Linked DNA regions of Rhodothermus marinus. The protein of the gene in region 2 binds, or shares a complex with, the protein of the main gene of each other region. Links are inferred from orthologs where the notes say so. Each region holds a gene or a part of one and is shown on either strand. Other genes may lie near its edges.

Region 1 (9,533 bases), 580 kb from region 2 along the record:
CCCCGGCGGTCTTGGCGCATCCAGGCATATACGGCGCCAAAGAGGAAGCCCCAGCCCACCACGGCCAGCAGGCTGTGCGTGTACGGATAGGCAACGAAATGCAGTGGGGTCATGCGCGTGGCGCCCGGCTCGATGGCAACCTGTTCCAGTCCGAGCAGCAACATCGTTGGCCAGAGCAGATCGACAAACTGAGCGGCCAGCAGCAGCGTGCCCAGCGACGGACGTGGGGCCGCGCGACGGGCGGCCAAGCCCAGTCCGAAATGTCCGATGAACATAGGGCGGCTCGGTGCAAGTATGAGGTGCCGGAACTTACGGAATAAGACGGCCCGCTGCAAATCGCCGGCGCCGCTTTTGCATTGACGAGCGGCCGAAAACCCGTTATATTGAAGCAACCGGAATGTAAGCGCTAACACAGAGAGGGTTATGCGACGGTTTTTGCCGGTTTTGCTGCTGATCGTGAGCCTGGCTGCAGGCGTCCGGGCCCAGACGGCTTCGGTAGCCTCGCCGGACGGCTCACTCGTGGTAAGCTTCACGCTTGAAGACGGACGACCCACCTACCGGATCGATCGCTTCGGCCTGCCGCTCATTCTTCCTTCACGCATGGGCTTTGAGTTGCAGGAGCAGCCACCGCTGGTCGGACCGTTCCGGCTCATCGGCGTCGCGCGCGATACGGTTGATACGATCTGGACGCAGCCATGGGGCGAAAAGAAAGACATCCGGAGCCACTACCACGAACTCCGGCTGCAGCTTGAAGAGACTTCCGAGCGGCCCCGGCGCATGGACATCGTCTTCCGTGTCTTCGACGAAGGCGTGGGCTTCCGCTACGAATGGCCGGCGCAGCCGAATCTGGACCGGTTCGTCATCATGGACGAATTGACCGAGTTCCGGCTGGCGGGCGACCATATGGCCTGGTGGATTCCGGCCTACCATCCAAACCGCTACGAGTATCTGTACCGCCATACGCCCGTCAGCCAGCTCGACACGGTCCATACGCCCGTCACGATGGAGACGGCCGACGGGTGGTTTCTGAGCTTCCACGAGGCGGACGTGGAGGACTACGCCACGATGACGCTGGCGCCGAAAGATTCGCTCACGCTGGAGGTGGACCTGGTGCCCTGGTCCGACGGCACGCGCGTCAAGGCGCAGACGCCGTTCCGATCGCCCTGGCGCGTGCTGCTCGTGGGCGACGACGCGGGCGAGCTGATCACCAACTACACGATCCTGAACCTGAATCCGCCCAACCGCCTGGGCGACGTTTCGTGGGTGCGGCCGGCCAAGTACGTGGGCATCTGGTGGGAAATGCACATCGGCCGTTCTACGTGGGGCTCCGGCCCGCGTCACGGGGCCACCACCGAAAACGCCAAGCGCTACATCGACTTTGCCGCCCGTCACGGGTTCGATGCCGTGCTGATTGAGGGCTGGAATGTCGGCTGGGACGGCGACTGGACGCAGAACGGCGACAAGTTTCGCTTTACTGAGCCCTATCCGGACTTCGACATCGAAGAGGTCGCCCGCTACGCCCGCGAAAAAGGCGTCCAGCTCATCGGCCACCACGAGACGGCCTGTCACATCACGAACTACGAGCGCCAGATGGAAGACGCCTTCGCTTTCTACCGGCGGCTGGGCATTCACATGGTGAAGACGGGCTATGTGGCCCATGGCCGCAACTGCGTCTGGATCGACGAGCAGGGCCGAGAGCATCGCGAGTGGCACCACGGCCAGTTCATGGTGCGCCATCATCGGCGCGTACTTGAAACGGCCGCCCGCTACCAGATCGCCATCAATGCGCACGAGCCGGTCAAAGACACGGGTGAGCGCCGCACCTATCCGAACATGGTCAGCCGTGAAGGCGCCCGCGGCCAGGAGTACAACGCCTGGAGCGCGGACGGCGGCAATCCGCCCGAGCACACGACGATCCTCCCCTTTACGCGGCTGCTGGCCGGACCGATGGACTTCACACCGGGCATCTTCGACATCCTCATCGAAGACCGTCCCAACAATCGGGTCAACACGACACTGGCCAAGCAGCTGGCGCTCTACGTGGTCATCTACAGCCCGCTTCAGATGGCAGCCGACCTGCCGGAGCACTACGAGGCGCGGCCCGACGCCTTCCAGCTCATCAAAGATGTGCCCGTCGACTGGGAGGACACGCGCGTGCTGCACGCCCGCATCGGCGACTACGTGACGATCGTTCGCAAGGACCGCCACAGCGACGACTGGTATCTGGGCAGCATCACCGACGAGTACGGCCGCACGTTGCAGGCCTCGCTCTCGTTTCTGGAGCCCGGCCGCAAATACGTGGCGGAAATCTACCGCGACGCCCCGGATGCCGACTGGCGCACGAATCCGCTGGCGATCGAAATCACCCGCCAGATCGTCGATGCCTCGACCGTGCTGACGCTGCGCCTGGCGCCGGGCGGCGGCACAGCCATTCGTTTCCATCCGGTAGAAGAATGAGCGGCTCGGCCCACCGCATGCGGGACCTATTTTTCAGTAACTTCATAAAAGCAATGAACCTTCGACCAGACCTTCGGACGCATGCGGTGGGTGATTGTCGGGCTGGCGCTGCTGCTCGGCGGATGCGTCGGGTCGCGCAAGGCGCAGGAGTCGGAAAACGGCCTGCACGTATGGAAAAGCGACACGCCCTGGGGTGAGGTGACCGTGCGCCAGATGCGGAGCGATAAAGGGCTCTGCACCTTCCGGGAGGTCACGCTCCATCGGCAGGTCGGGCTCTACATCGACGGGCGGCCTACGTTCGTGCGGGCGACCGATTACCTGTGCGACGACGTCTTCGACGACTGGCGTTTCCGCTCGGCCATCGAGCAGCAGCGGGCCAACTACTGGGACCTGTCCGGTCTGTTGCTGCACCTGATGTACAGCACGATGCCCATCGAGGAGCATCCCCGCTGGTAGGCGCGGTGGTGAGGGCTGTTCTGTGGAGATCGCGGGCGGGAACGGACCGCTCCGGGCGGCGTGAGACTGCCGGTACCGATTTAAGCGGTACGGCTATCCGCGGTGTCGCATTTCGATGCCGCGGTTCTTGCGTGTAAATATCCGGAGTCGCGAATTGCCATGTTTGACTTTCTGAAAAAGCTGTTCGGGGATCGCAACGAGCGGGAGCTGCGGAAACTCTGGCCCATTGTCCATAAAGTCAACGAGTACGCCGAGCAGTTCAAGGCGCTCAGCGACGAAGAGCTGCGCGCCAAGACCGACGAGTTCAAGCGACGCATCAAAGAGGCCGTGGCCGACATCGAGGCGCGTAAGGCCGACATCGAGGCGCGCCTGCGGGGGGAAGTGCACGACATCAGCGGCGACGGCCACGCCGAGGTCGAAGAACTCTCGCCCGAAGAGCGCGAGCGGCTCTACGAAGAGCTGGACGACCTCGAAAAAGAATGGCTGGAGCGCGTCGAGCGTAAGCTCGATGAGCTGTTGCCCGAGGCGTTTGCCGTCGTGAAGGAAGCCTGCCGCCGTATGCTGGGCAAGGAGTGGATGGCCGGCGGGCAGAAGATCGTCTGGGACATGGTCCCCTACGACGTGCAGATCCTCGGCGGCATCGTGCTGCATCAGGGCAAGATCGCCGAGATGAAGACGGGCGAGGGGAAGACGCTTGTGGCCGTCATGCCCGTTTACCTGAACGCGCTGGCCGGTCGCGGCGTGCACGTCGTGACGGTCAACCCCTACCTGGCACAGCGCGATGCCGAGTGGATGGGGCCGATCTATGAGTTTCTGGGCCTGACCGTCGATGTCATCGACAAGTACGAGCCGCATTCCGAAGGGCGGCGCCGCGCCTATCAGGCCGACATCACCTACGGTACGAACAACGAGTTCGGGTTCGACTACCTGCGCGACCACTCCTTCGTGATCGATCCGGACCAGCTCGTGCAACGCGGCCACCACTACGCGATCGTCGACGAGGTCGACTCGGTGCTCATCGACGAGGCGCGCACGCCGCTGATCATCTCGGGTCCGGTGCCCCAGTCGGGCGACGAGCGCTTCACCGAGCTCAAGCCGGTCATCGAAAAACTCGTCTACCTGCAGCAGCGGCTGGTGGCGCAGCTCGTGGCCGAAGCCGAGCAGAAGCTGAAGGAGCGGGATAAAGCGCTGGAAGCCGGCGATCGCAAACGGGCCAGCGAACTGGAAGAGGAGGCCGGACTGGCACTGCTTCGGGCTGCGCGAGGCTTTCCGCGCAACAAGCGCTTCATGAAGCTCAAGACCGAGCCGGGCGTCGAGACGCTCCTGCAGCGCACCGAAGCCTTCTACCTGCAGGACAACGCCAAGAACATGCCCTTCGTCGACGAAGTGCTCTACTTCGCGCTCGACGAAAAGAACCACACCATCGAACTTACCGAAAAGGGTCTCGACGAGATCGCCCGCATCGCCGGCCAAGACCGCGACATGTTCGTCTTGCCTGACCTGGGTGAGGAGACGGCCCGGCTTGAGCAGGAATACCGGGAAAAGCTCCGCAGGCTGGAAGAAGAACTGGCGCAGCGCACCGACCTTTCCGAAGAGAAGCGCCAGAACAAGCTGGAAAACGATCGGCGCCTGCTGCACAAGGAACTGGAGGAGCAGAAGCGGGAGCTGTACAACCGGTACGCCGAGCGGGCCGAGCGCCTGCATGCCGTCGAGCAGCTGCTGCGTGCTTACACGCTTTATGAGCGTGACGTCGAGTATATCGTCCAGGACGGCAAGGTCCTGATCGTCGACGAGCACACGGGCCGTGTGCTGCCCGGTCGCCGCTATTCCGATGGACTGCACCAGGCCATCGAGGCGAAAGAGGGCGTCAAGGTGCAGGCGGCCACGCAGACCTACGCCACGATCACGCTGCAGAACTACTTCCGCATGTACCACAAGCTGGCCGGCATGACGGGTACGGCCATCACCGAGGCGGAAGAGTTCTACAAGATCTACGGCCTGGACGTCATCGTCATCCCCACGCACAAGCCCGTCATTCGCGTCGATCACGAGGACCTGGTCTTCCGCACCAAGCGCGAGAAGTACAACGCGGTCATCCAGAAGATCAAGGAGTACCACAGGAAGGGGCAGCCCGTGCTGGTGGGCACCACGTCGGTCGAAGTGTCGGAGATGCTCAGCCGCATGCTCAAGCGCGAGGGCATCCCGCACAACGTGCTGAACGCCCGCCGGGATCGGGCCAAGCAGGAAGCGCTGATCGTGGCACAGGCTGGTCAGAAGGGCGCCGTGACGATCGCCACGAACATGGCCGGTCGCGGTACCGACATCAAGCTCGGGCCGGGCGTCAAGGAACTGGGCGGACTGGCCATCATCGGCACCGAGCGCCACGAAAGCCGCCGTATCGACCTGCAGCTCCGGGGCCGCGCCGGGCGCCAGGGCGATCCGGGCGAAAGCCAGTTTTACGTCTCGCTCGAAGACGACCTGATGCGCCTGTTCGGCTCCGACCGCATCGCCCGTATTATGGACCGACTCAAGATGGAAGAGGGCGAGGTCATCACGCATCCGTGGGTGACCAAGAGCATCGAGCGGGCGCAGAAGAAGGTCGAGCAGAACAACTTCGCCATTCGCAAGCGGCAGCTCGAATTCGACGACGTGCTCGACGCGCAGCGCCGCGTCATCTACAGCCGCCGCCGGCACGCGCTCACGGGCGAGCGTATCAGCCACGATGTGCTCGAAATGCTGCGCGACGTGCTCGGCCAGATCGTCGAGCGGCACTACAAAGAAGGCGACCTGGAGGGGCTGCGCGACGAGGTGCTGCGCACGTTCGCCTTCGACTTCGAGATGACGCCGGAAGAGTTCGCCCGCCTGGGCGACGACGGCGTCTTCGACCGGCTCTACCAGGCCGCCCTCGACTTCTACCGCCGCAAGCGCCAGATGCTGGCCGAGCCTTTCTACGAGCGGCTGCAGGCCTTCCTGAACCAGGACGGGCTGGAGCAGAAGCCCGACCGGGTCGTGGTGGACTTCACCGACGGCCGCCGCGTGCTCCGGGCCGTTGCCCGCGTGGACGAAGCGCTGCGCACGCGCGGCCAGGAGATCAACAACGCGCTGGAACGGGCCGCGCTGCTGCACTTCATCGACGAGCACTGGACCGAACACCTGCGTGAGCTGGACGAACTCAAGGAGGGCATCAACCTGCGGGCCTTCGGACAGCGCGACCCGCTCGTCGAGTACAAGGTCGAGGGTTTCAAGCTCTTCCAGCAGACGCTCGACAAGATCAACCGCGACGCGATCTCGTTCATCTTCCGGGCCGGGCCGCTGGTGGAGACGCGTCCGGCCGCACCGGCGAGCGCGCCGCGTCGGCGCCTGGACCCGTCACGTGCGCGGGTGCAGCACGAAAGCGTTGATTCCTACGGCGTGCACGTGCGGGCGCAGTCGCCGGCCGACTCGGCCGCGCGGCGCGATCCCACGGTCAAAGAACAGCCGGTGGTCGTGGGCGAAAAGATCGGTCGCAACGATCCCTGTCCCTGTGGCAGCGGCAAAAAGTACAAGCACTGCTGCGGACGCAACCGCTGAGCTGACCGCCACGTGCGGCGTGGGCTATGCTGCGGACGCTTTACATCCGGGACTACGCGCTGATCGAGGAACTTGAGGTTGAATTCGGCAGCGGACTCAACATCCTCACCGGCGAGACCGGCGCGGGGAAGTCCATTCTGATCGGCGCGCTCAAGATGATTCTGGGCGAGCGGGCCGATACGGAAATGATCCGCAGCGGCGCCCGCAAGGCCGTCGTGGAAGGCGTCTTCGACGAGGCCGACACGCCCCGCATCCGGGCGCTGCTCGAGGCGAGTGCCATCGACCCGATGCCCCAGCTCATCGTGCGCCGCGAGATCCTGCCCGGCCAGAGCCGCGCCTTTATCAACGACACGCCGGCCACCGTCCAGCTCCTTCGTGAGGTGGCGGCGCAGCTCATCGACCTGCACGGCCAGCACGAACATCAGAGCCTGCTCCGCACCGAAACGCACCTGGAACTGCTCGACAACTTCGGCAGCCTGGGCGGACTCCGCGACACCTACCGGCGCCACTACGAAGAGGTGGCCCGCCTGATCCGGGAACGCGAGGCGCTCATGGCCCGTCGCCGCGAGCTGCAGGAGCAGAAAGAGCGCTACGCGTTCGAGATCGAGGAAATCGACCGGGTCAATCCACAGGAAGGCGAGGAGGAGGCGCTCGAAGCCGAGCTGCGCATCCTCGAAAACGCCGAGCAGCTCTACGAGGCCACGGCACGCCTTTACGAACTGCTCTACGAGTCGGAAAACGCCGTGCACGATCAGCTCGTGCTGGCCCGGAACGAGCTGCAGGACCTGGTACGGATCGACCGGAGCTTCGAGGAGGCGCTCCAGGAGATCCGTTCGGCGCAGATCAGCGTGGCTGAGATCGCCAAGTTTTTGCAGGACTACAACGCGCGAATCGAGTTCAACCCGGAGCGGCTGGAAGAAATCCGCGCGCGGCTGGTCGAGCTGGAGTTGCTCAAGCGCAAGTACGGCGGTACGCTGGAGGCCGTGCTGGCCCATCGCGCCGAGATCGGCCGCAAGTACGAGCTGGCCGTGGACTTCGAGGGCGCGTTGGAGCGGCTGGATCGCCGGCTGGCCGAAGCCATGCAGGCGCTTTCGATGGCGGCGCAGCGCCTTTCGGCCAAGCGGCGTGAGGTGGCCGAGCGCATCGAACAGGCCATCGTCAGCGAACTGGCCGTGCTGGGTATGCCCGACAGCCGCTTCGAGGTGCGCTTCACGCATCGGCCCGACCCCGAGGGCTGGATCGTCATCCCCGTACCGGGTCGGGAGCCCGAGCGCTACGCGGCCTTCACAACCGGCATGGACCAGGTGGAATTTTACATCACGACCAACCCGGGCGAACCGCTCCGACCGCTGGCGCGCGTGGCATCGGGTGGCGAAGTCAGCCGGATCATGCTCGCGCTCAAGACGATCCTGGCCAAAAGCGACCGCCTGCCGATCCTGGTCTTCGACGAGATCGACACGGGCATCTCGGGCGCCATTGCGCACCGGGTGGGTGAGCGGCTGCATGACCTGGCCAGCTACCATCAGATCATTGCCATCACGCACCTGCCCCAGATTGCCGCCTTCGGCGACGTGCACTTTCTGGTCGAAAAAGTGGTCGAAGACGGCCGCGCCAAGACGCGCATCCGGCGGCTTTCGGACGAAGAGCGGGCGCGTCAGGTGGCCGCGCTCATGAGCGGCGCCGAGGTGACCGAAGCTGCCCTGGAAAGCGCCCGCGAGCTGATCCGCCAGGTGGCCGCCCGCGAAAAAACGCCCGAAGCCTGAAGTGGCTTCTACAAGTTCTGAAATTCAGAGCAACCAGGAATCGATGATGGCCGAAACCACGACGTTACTGACGCTGCTTCCGGTTACGGCGGGTGCCGAGGAGCGCGCCCGGCACTACGAGGCCGTACGCCGGCATATCGACGCATTGCTCGAAGGCGAAACGGACTGGATCGCCGCCATGGCGACCGTGGCCTGCGAGCTGCACCACGCTTTCGACTACTACCACTGGACCGGCTTCTACCGGGCCGTTTCGGACGATCTGCTCATCGTGGGGCCCTACCAGGGCACGCACGGATGCCTGCGCATTCCGTTCAGCCGGGGTGTGTGTGGCGCCGCCGCCCGTATGCGACAGACGCAGCTCGTGCCCGACGTGCATCAGTTTCCCGATCACATTGCCTGCTCTGCCACCACGCAGTCGGAGATCGTGGTACCGGTGCTGACGCCGGAAGGTCGCCTGCTGGCCGTGCTGGACATCGATTCGGACATACCGGCCGCCTTCACCGAAGTGGATCAGCGCTACCTGGAACAACTCTGCGCCGAGCTGGGGCGCCGTTTTGCCGATACGCCGCAGCGGTGAAACGCAAAACGCCGGGCCCGAAGGACCCGGCGTTGTCGTTTTGCAACTGGCGGCTGCCTCAGTGAGCGGGCACCTCTGCAAAGCCGAGCTGCTCGATCGCGTTGTGCACGTAGGCTTCGGCCAGTTCGGGCGTGGGCGCTTCGGCATAGACGCGCAACAGCGGCTCGGTGCCCGAAGGCCGGATCAGCACCCAGCCGCGGTCCGTGATATGCTTGAAGCCGTCAAGCGTCTGCACCTCGCGCACGGCATCGCCCGCCACTTCCTTCAGGCCACCCGTCTGGCGCAGATGATCCAGCGCCGCCTGCTTTTTCTCCTCGGTCGTGTGCAGGTCGATCCGGTAGAAGTGGTGCGGCCCGAATTCATCGAACAATTCCTGCACCAGCTCCGAGAGCTTCTTGCCCCGGCGCACCAGCAGCTCGGCCACCAGCAGCCCGATGTAGATCCCGTCGCGTTCGGGGATGTGGCCCTTGACGGCGATGCCGCCCGATTCTTCACCGCCTACGAGCACGTCGCGCTCGACCATCTGCTTGGCAATGTGCTTGAAGCCGATGGGCGTCGTCTCGACGCGCAGCCCGTAGGCCTGTCCCATCTTGTCGAGCAGGTGCGTGGTCGAGAACGTTTTGATGATGTCGCCCTTTAAGCCCTGCTCCTTGTGCAGGTACTTGACCAGCAGGGCCAGAATCTCGTGCGAGGTCACGAAGCGGCCGTTT
Region 2 (8,479 bases):
ATGGGTTTCTGTTTCGCCATGTGGGGATGCGATGGTCTGTTTGTAGGGCGCTTCGACTACCTCTTCGATGTAGGCAAACGTCGTCAGCACTTCCGGCCGCCCGGCCCGTACCACGACCATGTGTTCGTAGTGGGCCGAGGGCTGCCCGTCGGCCGTGTAGACGGTCCATCCGTCGTCGCCGACGCGCACCTCATACGTTCCGCGATTGACCATGGGTTCCACGCAGAGCGTCATCCCCACACGGAGCCGTCGGCCTGTACCCGGCCGCCCCACGTTGGGTACCTGCGGCTCTTCGTGCAGACGGCGTCCGATGCCGTGCCCCACCAGCGCCCGCACCACGCCGTAGCCCGCCGCCTCGCAATGCCGCTGAATCGCATGGCTGATGTCGCCGATGCGTTTGCCGGCCACCGCCTGCGCAATGCCTTTGTCGAGCGCCTCGTAGGTAACCCGGCAGAGACGGACGTTCTCCGGGTCCAGCTCGCCCACCCCGAAGGTGTAGGCGCTGTCGCCATAGAAGCCACGATACCGCACCCCGCAATCCACCGACACCAGATCCCCTTCTTTGAGCTTATAGTCGCCCGGGATGCCGTGCACCACCTGGTCGTTTACCGACACGCACAGCGTGGCCGGATAGACCAGCCGGCCCACCCGGTAGCCTTTGAAGGCCGGTTCAGCACCCTGCGTCCGGATGAAATCTTCGGCGATGGCGTCCAGCTCGGCCGTGGTCACACCCGGTCGGATGTAGCGCGCCACCTCCCCCAGCGTGCGTCCCACCAGCTCGGCGCACTGACGCAGGATGTCGATTTCTTTTTCGGTTTTGATATGGATCATAACCGGGCGTTTAGAACCGTCGTCCCCGCACGCGCGAGCCTTTCATGAAGCCCTCGTAGTGGCGCATCAGCAGATGGCTTTCGATCTGCTGCAGCGTGTCGAGCATCACCCCCACGATGATGAGCAGGCTGGTTCCGCCGAAAAAGTGGGCAAATCCCGCCGTCACGCCCGCCCGCATGGCAAAGGCCGGAATGATCGCCACGATGCCCAGAAAGATGGCGCCCGGCAGCGTGATCCGGGTCAGGATCGTGTCGATGAACTCGCTGGTCTGCTTGCCCGGACGCACCCCGGGAATGAAGCCACCCTGCCGCTTGAGCGTGTCGGCCATCTCGCGCGGGTTCACGGCAATGGCCGTGTAGAAGTAGGTAAAGAACACGACCAGCAGGAAAAACAGGGAAGAATAGCCCCAGCCCGAGATGTCCGAGAAAAAGCTCCCGAACTGCTGCATGAAATCACTGCCGGGGAAGAACGTGGCGATCGTGGCCGGCACGAACATGATCGACTGCGCGAAGATGATCGGCATCACGCCGGCCGCGTTGACGCGCAGCGGCAAATACTGCGTGACGCCGCCGTAGACGCGGCGCCCGACCACCCGTTTGGCATACTGCACGGGGATGCGGCGCGTCCCCTGCGTTACCAGCACCACCCCGGCCGTGATCACCACGAAGACGGCCAGCTCCAGCAGCACGATGAACAGGTTGTCTTTCAGCGTGAATTCGTTGTAGACGGCCTGCGGCAGGAAGGCGATGATGCTCACCATGATGATGAGCGAGATGCCGTTGCCGATGCCGTTTTCCGTGATGCGTTCGCCGAGCCACATCACGAAAACGGTACCGGCCGTCAGCACGATGACGGCGATCAGCATAAAAAAGGCCGGACTGACCACGATGGCCTGTCCGGTGGCGCCGTAGCGCAGGTTGATCGCATAGCCCACGGCCTGCAGCGCCGTGATGCCGACGGTCAGATAGCGCGTGAGCTGCGTGATCTTGCGGCGGCCCTCTTCGCCTTCACGCTGCAACTTCTGGAAGTAGGGCACCACCGCGCCCATGAGCTGGATGATGATGGAGGCGGTGATGTAGGGCATGATGCCCAGCGCGAAGATGCCGGCCTGCGAGAAGGCGCCGCCGACGAACAGGTCGATCAGGCCGAACAGGTTGTTCGTGCCGGCCTGGCGGTTGACCTCGGCCAGGATGTGGGCATCGACGCCCGGCAGCGTCACGTAGGTGCCGAGCCGGTAGACGACCAGCAGCCCGAGCGTGTAGAGCACGCGCTGCCGGAGCTCTTCGATCTTCCAGATGTTGCGAATGCTTTCCGTGAAACCCGCCATGGTCTGCTAATGGGCTGGGCGTCCTGCAGGACGCGGCTGCGCTTGCGAATCAGGCGATTACCGTGGCCGTTCCACCGGCCGCTTCGATCTTCTGCCGGGCCGAGGCGCTGAAGGCATGCGCCGAAATCTGGAGCGCCACCGACAGTTCGCCGTCGCCCAGAATCTTGATGCGGTCGCGTTTGCGGGCCAGTCCGGCGGCCACCAGCGTCTCCGGCGTGATCGGCGCCTCGGCCGAAAGCCGCCCGGCCTCGATCCAGCGGGCCAGATCGCCCACGTTGATCACCCGGTATTCCGTGCGGAACGGATTGCGGAAGCCCCGTTTGGGCACACGCCGCACCAGCGGCATCTGCCCGCCTTCGAAGTAGGCCGGAATCTTCTGGCCGGTGCGCGCCTTCTGACCTTTCGTACCACGCGTCGAGCTATGGCCACCATAGCCGGAGCCCACGCCACGTCCCAGGCGCTTGCGTTCGCGGACCGCTCCTTTTGCCGGTTTCAGTCGACTCAGATCCATTGCTGCCAGACCGTTTTGCGCACGCCAAACCGTGCGGTTATGCTTCAATTTCTTCAACGCGTACCAGGTGCTCCACCTTCTTGATCATGCCCCGGATCTGGGGCGTGTCGTCGTGGACCACCGTCCGGCCAATGCGTCGCAGGCCCAGTGCTTCCAGGGTGCGGCGCTGCCGCTCCGGATAGTCGATCACGCTGCGGACCTGCGTGATTTTCAGCTTTTTCTGTTTTTTTGCCGCCATACGTCCGTTGCCTTCCGTGGTCCGTCGCGTTGTTACCCTTCGAACACCTTCTGCAGCGGGACGCCCCGGCGCTGGGCGACCTCCAGCGGGTCTTCCAGCTGCTCAAGGGCGTTGATGGTCGCCGCCACGAGGTTGTAGGGGTTCGTCGACCCCAGCGCCTTGCAGAGCACATCGGTGATGCCAGCGCACTCCAGCACGGCACGGGCGCCGCTGCCGGCAATGACGCCGGTACCGGGCGAGGCCGGCTTCAGCAGCACGCGCGCCGCGTCCTGACGTCCGATCACCGGATGGGGAATCGTCCCGCGCCGGATCGGCACACGGATCAGGTTTTTCTTGGCATTTTCGGTGGCCTTGGCGATGGCATCGGCCACTTCACGCGCCTTGCCCACGCCGGAGCCGACCAGTCCGTTGCCATCGCCCACCACGACCACGGCGCTGAAGGAGAAGCGCCGGCCGCCCTGCACGACTTTGGCCACTCGTTTGACCGACACCAGGCGTTCGATCCACTGCTGCTGCTCTTCGGCAGCACGCTGGCGCTGTCGACGACGACCGCGGTTGTTACGATTTTTCTGCCGTGCCATAATCGTCTGTCATCCTTTGTCCGAGAATCCGGGAAGGGTCAGAACTGAAGGCCGCCTTCACGCGCGCCTTCGGCCAGCGCCTTTACCCGGCCATGATATTTGTAGGCGTTCCGATCGAATACCACCTGCGTCACGTTCGCAGCCAGCGCCCGCTGGGCCACCCGCCGCCCCACCTCCCGGCTGATCTCCGTTTTGGTGCCGGAAGGCATGTCTTTCTCAAGGCTGGAGGCGGCCGCCAGCGTATGGCCACGCGTGTCGTCGATCACCTGCGCGTAAATGTGCTTGTTCGACCGGTACACGCACAGGCGCGGACGCTCGGGCGTGCCGCGGATTTTTTTCTTCAGGCCGCGCTTGACGCGCGCCCGCCGTTCCTTCTTGCGCTTGAGTTCGTTGATCATGATCTGCCTGACAGGTTTGCCGGAAGATTGCCGACCCTCCGGGTCTTTCCGATTTCAACAGCGGACGGAGATTAGCGGCCGGCCGTCTTGCCCGCCTTGCGCCGCACATACTCGCCCACGTAGCGGATGCCTTTGCCCTTGTAGGGCTCCGGCGGCCGCAGGGCGCGGATCTTGGCCGCCACTTCCCCGACCAGTTGCTTGTCGATCCCCTCTACAATGACGATCGGGTTGCTCCCGCGCTCGCTACGCACCGACAGTTTGATGCCTTCCGGCGGCACGAAGTAAATCGGGTGCGAGTAACCCAGTGCCAGTTCCAGCATGTTGCCCGACATCGAAGCGCGGAAGCCGATGCCGATGACTTCCAGCTCCTTGCGGTAGCCTTCGGTTACGCCCGTCACCATGTTCTGGATCAGGGCGCGGTAAAGCCCGTGCATCGCGCGGTGGCGCTTCTGCTCGGTGGGCCGGAGTACCCGTACGGTTTTATCCGCGACTTCCACGGTAATGTCCGGATCCACCTGCAGCGTGAGCGTCCCTTTGGGGCCCGTGACGGTCACTACGTTGTTCGGGGCCACTTCGACGCGCACGCCGTCGGGCAGATGGATCGGCTGTCTCCCTATCCGCGACATGGTTTTTCTGGTTTAGCTGTGAAGCTGATCCGTGGCTGTTTTAGAACACGTAGGCCAGGACCTCGCCGCCAATGTGCAGCTTGCGCGCCTCCTTGTCGGTCATCACGCCCTGGGAGGTCGAGATTATGGCAATGCCCAGGCCGTTGCGCACGCGGGGCAGTTCATCGGCCCCCACGTACTGGCGGCGCCCCGGCTTGGAGACGCGCTGCAGCTCCCGGATCGCCGGATTGCCGTTCCGGTCGTATTTCAAGTAGATGCGCAGCAGGCCCTGCTTTCCGTCATCGATGTCCAGGTACCGCTGCACATAGCCCTTGTCCACCAGAATCTGGGTGATGGCCCGCTTCAGTTTGGAAGCGGGCACGTCGACGTACACCTTCCGCGCCATCTGCGCATTGCGCAGACGGGCCAGGTAGTCGGCAATCGGATCTGTAATCCCACTCATGGTCGTTGCAGTTGACTGAAATCGGGGTTACCAGCTGGCTTTGCGAACCCCTGGAATCTTCCCTTCGAGGGCCATTTCACGGAAGACGATACGCGAGACGCCGAACTTGCGCAGGTAGCCCCGAGCCCGTCCCGTCAGCGGACAACGATTCCGCAGCCGGACCGGGCTGGAGTTGCGCGGCAGCTTCTGCAGGCCGATCCAGTCGCCTGCTTCTTTGAGCTGACGCCGCTTCTCCGCGTATTTGGCTACCAGTTCGCGGCGCTTTTTCTCGCGCGCCATCCAGCTTTTTTTCGCCATAGCGCCTTTATGCTGCCTTTGCTTGAGGTTCTTCGCGGCGGACGAACGGCATGCCCAGCAGCTTCAGCAGCGCATAGGCCTCTTCGTCCGTCTTCGCCGTGGTCACGAACGTGATGTCGAAGCCGCTGATGCGATCGACTTTATCCACGTCGATTTCGGGGAAAATAATCTGCTCGGGAATGCCCAGCGTGTAATTGCCGCGCCCGTCGAAGCTGCGGTCCGAAACGCCCCGGAAGTCGCGCATCCGGGGAAGGGCCAGCGTGACAAGGCGGTCGAAGAACTCGAACATCCGGTCGCCGCGCAGCGTGACCGATACGCCGACGGGCATGCCCTTGCGAAGCTTGAAGTTCGAAATGCTTTTCTTGGCGCGGCGCACGACCGGATGCTGGCCGGTGATCAGCCGGATTTCTTCGATCGCGTCGTCCAGCACCTTTTTGTTCTGGGCCGCCTCGCCCACGCCTTTGTTGACGCAGATCTTGACCAGGCGCGGCACCTGCATCACGTTGCGGTACCCGAACTGTTTCATCAGGGCGGGTACCACCTCTTCCCGGTATTTTTTCTTCAGTCGAGGAACGTAGGTCATGGCTCCCTATTCATTCTGGGCTTTTGTGCGCGCAGCCGGCCTCAGCGGTCCAGCTCCTCGCCCGTCGTTTTCGCGTAACGCACCCAGCGGCCCCGTCCCGTAGCCGGGTCTTCCACCCATTTACGGCCGACCCGCGTGGGCCGCCCGTTGCTGTCGAGCGGCATGACGTTCGAGACGTGGATGGGCATTTCCTGCTGGATGCGCCCGCCCTGCGGGTACTGGGGGCTGGGCCGCACGTGGCGGATGCGCAGGTTCACGCCTTCCACGATGACGCGCTGCTTTTTCGGAAAGACGCGCAGGATGCGCCCTTCCTTGCCTTTATCGTTGCCGGCGATCACGCGCACCAGATCGCCTCGTTTTACGTGCAGCTTGGGTTGTTTATTTTTTGTACGCGGCATGGCCTTCTGCAGCTCTTGGGGTTAGCGGCGGCTCAGACCACCTCAGGGGCCAGCGAAACGATACGCATGAACTGCTTGTCGCGCAGCTCACGCGCCACGGGCCCGAAGATACGGGTCCCGATCGGTTCGTCCTGGTTGTTGATCAATACCGCCGCGTTGTCGTCGAAGCGAATGTAGGTTCCGTCCGGGCGGCGGTATTCTTTCTTGGTACGGACGACGACGGCTTTGACCACGTCGCCCTTCTTCACGCTCCCTCCAGGAATGACCGATTTGACCGAGGCGACGATCTTGTCGCCGACGCGGGCGTAGCGCTTGTGGCTGCCGCCCAGCACGCGAATGCAGAGCAATTCTTTCGCCCCGCTGTTGTCGGCGACCACCAGTCTGCTTTCCTGCTGAATCATGGCGTTTCTTCTCGCTGGATTTTCTTAGCCCGCTCGATAATTTCGACGAGGCGCCACCGCTTGTGCTTCGAGAGCGGCCGCGTTTCCATGATGCGGACCACGTCGCCCTCGTTGGCCTCGTTGTGTTCGTCGTGGGCCATCAGTTTCGTCGTACGCTTGATGTATTTGCCGTAGAGCGGATGTTTGACGAGTCGCTCGACGGCGACCGTGATCGTCTTGTCCATTTTGTTGCTGACGACCACGCCGATCCGCTCCTTTCGGCGTCCGCGCTGCGTTTTCTGCGTCTGCTGTTCGTTAGCCATAGTTGTCTTTCAGGGCTTGGTGAGCCGCGACCTCACCAACTACCGGGTTATTCGTTCACGGAAGCCTGCCGGGCTTCCCGGAGTTTTTCGTTGTAAATCGTCTTCAACCGTGCAATAAGCCGCCGTTTGTTGCGCAGCAGCATGGGATTTTCGAGCTGCGCCACGGCATGCTGAAACCGAAGCTGGCGCAGTTCCTGCTCTTCGCTTCGAATGCGCTGGGCGATTTCTTCCAGGCTCATTGCACGGATCTCTTTCGGCTTCATAGCCTGCGTCCCAGGTTTGGGTTAGCGTCCCTGCGGAGCGGCCATGAGTTCTGGCCGCTTGACGAACTTGGTTTTAATGGGCAGCTTGTGCGAAGCCAGTCGAAGCGCCTCGCGGGCCAGCTCTTCCGGCACGCCGCCCACTTCGAAGAGAATGCGCCCCGGCTCCACGACCGCCACCCAGAACTCGACCGAGCCCTTCCCTTTACCCATACGGACTTCGGCCGGTTTTTTGGTCACGGGTTTGTCCGGAAAGATGCGGATGTACACCTTCCCGGTACGCCGCAGCTTACGGGTGATGGCCACACGGGCCGCCTCGATCTGCCGCGACGTGATGCGTGCCGGCTCAAGCGCTTTGATCCCGAAGTCGCCAAACTCTATCTGCGTACCGCGCGAAGCCAGGCCTTTGATACGGCCTTTCTGCTGCTTGCGGTACTTGGTACGTCGGGGCATTAACATGGCTCGTACCTCCGCTTCGCTTACGGCGAGGGACTACCCCCGCGCGGTTTCAGGTTAGCTCTCTTCTTCGGCAGCGCGGCGACCGGTCCGCCGTGCACGACGCCGACGCCGACGTTCGGGCTGCTCGAAGGTCTGCTGCTGTTGCCGCTGCATCAGGGCGTTCGGGCTCAAATCCGGCTTGCCGATAATCTCGCCCAGGAAGATCCACACCTTGACGCCGATCGTGCCGTAGATCGTGTAGGCCGTCGCCTGCGCATAGTCGATATTAGCCCGGAGCGTATGCAGCGGCACGCGTCCCTCCAGGTACTGCTCGGTGCGGCTCATTTCGGCGCCCCCCAGACGGCCAGACACCTTGATACGGATGCCCTGGGCGCCCATACGCATGGCGGCCGTGATGGCCTGCTTCATGGCCCGGCGGAAAGAGACGCGACCTTCCAGCTGCTGCGCGATGTTCTGCGCCACCAGGCTGGCATCCAGCTCCGGCCGCTTGATCTCGCTGATGTTGATCTGGATCTCCTTGCCGGTCAGTTTCTGCAGCTCTTCCCGGAGCTTCTCCACCTCCTGGCCACCGCGGCCGATGACGACGCCCGGCCGGCTGGTATGGAGCGTGAGGATCACCCGCTTCGGGGTACGCTCGATCACCACCCGGCTCAGGCCGGCCCGCTTGAGTCGCGCCTGCAGATAGCGCCGGATCTCCTCGTCCTCGATCAGCTTCTCCGGCAGGTCCTTTTCCGCATACCAGCTGGAGAACCAGCCGCGGATGACGCCCAGGCGAAATCCTATCGGGTGTGTTTTCTGACCCATAATGGTTCGTTGCTACGGGTT

The links.
Region 1: the proteins of secY (region 2) and secA are in contact, whole or in part, in a crystal structure (PDB 3DIN), measured with the Thermotoga maritima proteins. The link is inferred for Rhodothermus marinus from one-to-one orthologs. Residues at the interface, in WP_004081795.1 of Thermotoga maritima: Glu108, Gly109, Glu110, Glu111, Ala236, Glu237, Arg238, Arg239, Ile240, Thr241, Ile242, Gln243, Tyr244, Ala245, Arg246, Arg247, Val248, Thr249, Gly250, Arg251, Arg252, Val253, Tyr254, Gly256, Ala257, Ser258, Thr259, Tyr260, Leu261, Pro262; in WP_004082002.1 of Thermotoga maritima: Glu261, Ala262, Arg263, Lys300, Ala301, Arg302, Thr303, Ile304, Ile305, Leu323, Tyr324, Asp325, Pro326, Val329, Ser330, Tyr333, Ile336, Lys340, Phe345, Val349, Glu363, Phe364, Tyr374, Ser375, Gly376, Gly377, Glu393, Ile395, Thr482, Ser483.

What each region holds. Positions count from the first base shown.
Region 1 is NZ_AP019797.1:417,535-427,067, forward strand. Bases 2,764-6,683 are described here. They hold secA (preprotein translocase subunit SecA), read left to right. Parts: upstream 2,764-3,072; coding sequence 3,073-6,483; downstream 6,484-6,683. Other genes in these bases: GYH26_RS01900 (hypothetical protein), read left to right, coding at 2,764-2,913; recN (DNA repair protein RecN), read left to right, coding at 6,510-6,683. Also shown: GYH26_RS01890 (hypothetical protein), read right to left, coding at 1-275; GYH26_RS01895 (glycoside hydrolase family 97 protein), read left to right, coding at 424-2,457; more of GYH26_RS01900, read left to right, coding at 2,539-2,763; more of recN, read left to right, coding at 6,684-8,246; GYH26_RS01915 (GAF domain-containing protein), read left to right, coding at 8,293-8,823; GYH26_RS01920 (phosphoglucomutase/phosphomannomutase family protein), read right to left, coding at 8,882-9,533. UniProt on the Escherichia coli protein: Required for protein export, interacts with the SecYEG preprotein conducting channel.
Region 2 is NZ_AP019797.1:998,983-1,007,461, reverse strand. Bases 1-2,866 are described here. They hold secY (preprotein translocase subunit SecY), read right to left. Parts: upstream 2,159-2,866; coding sequence 842-2,158; downstream 1-841. Other genes in these bases: rpmD (50S ribosomal protein L30), read right to left, coding at 2,707-2,866; rplO (50S ribosomal protein L15), read right to left, coding at 2,208-2,669; map (type I methionyl aminopeptidase), read right to left, coding at 1-831; infA (translation initiation factor IF-1), read right to left, coding at 1-20. In the rest of the region: more of rpmD, read right to left, coding at 2,867-2,907; rpsE (30S ribosomal protein S5), read right to left, coding at 2,940-3,488; rplR (50S ribosomal protein L18), read right to left, coding at 3,527-3,886; rplF (50S ribosomal protein L6), read right to left, coding at 3,958-4,512; rpsH (30S ribosomal protein S8), read right to left, coding at 4,553-4,954; rpsN (30S ribosomal protein S14), read right to left, coding at 4,982-5,251; rplE (50S ribosomal protein L5), read right to left, coding at 5,259-5,834; rplX (50S ribosomal protein L24), read right to left, coding at 5,876-6,232; rplN (50S ribosomal protein L14), read right to left, coding at 6,265-6,633; rpsQ (30S ribosomal protein S17), read right to left, coding at 6,630-6,935; rpmC (50S ribosomal protein L29), read right to left, coding at 6,983-7,198; rplP (50S ribosomal protein L16), read right to left, coding at 7,220-7,654; rpsC (30S ribosomal protein S3), read right to left, coding at 7,709-8,458. UniProt on the Escherichia coli protein: The central subunit of the protein translocation channel SecYEG. Consists of two halves formed by TMs 1-5 and 6-10.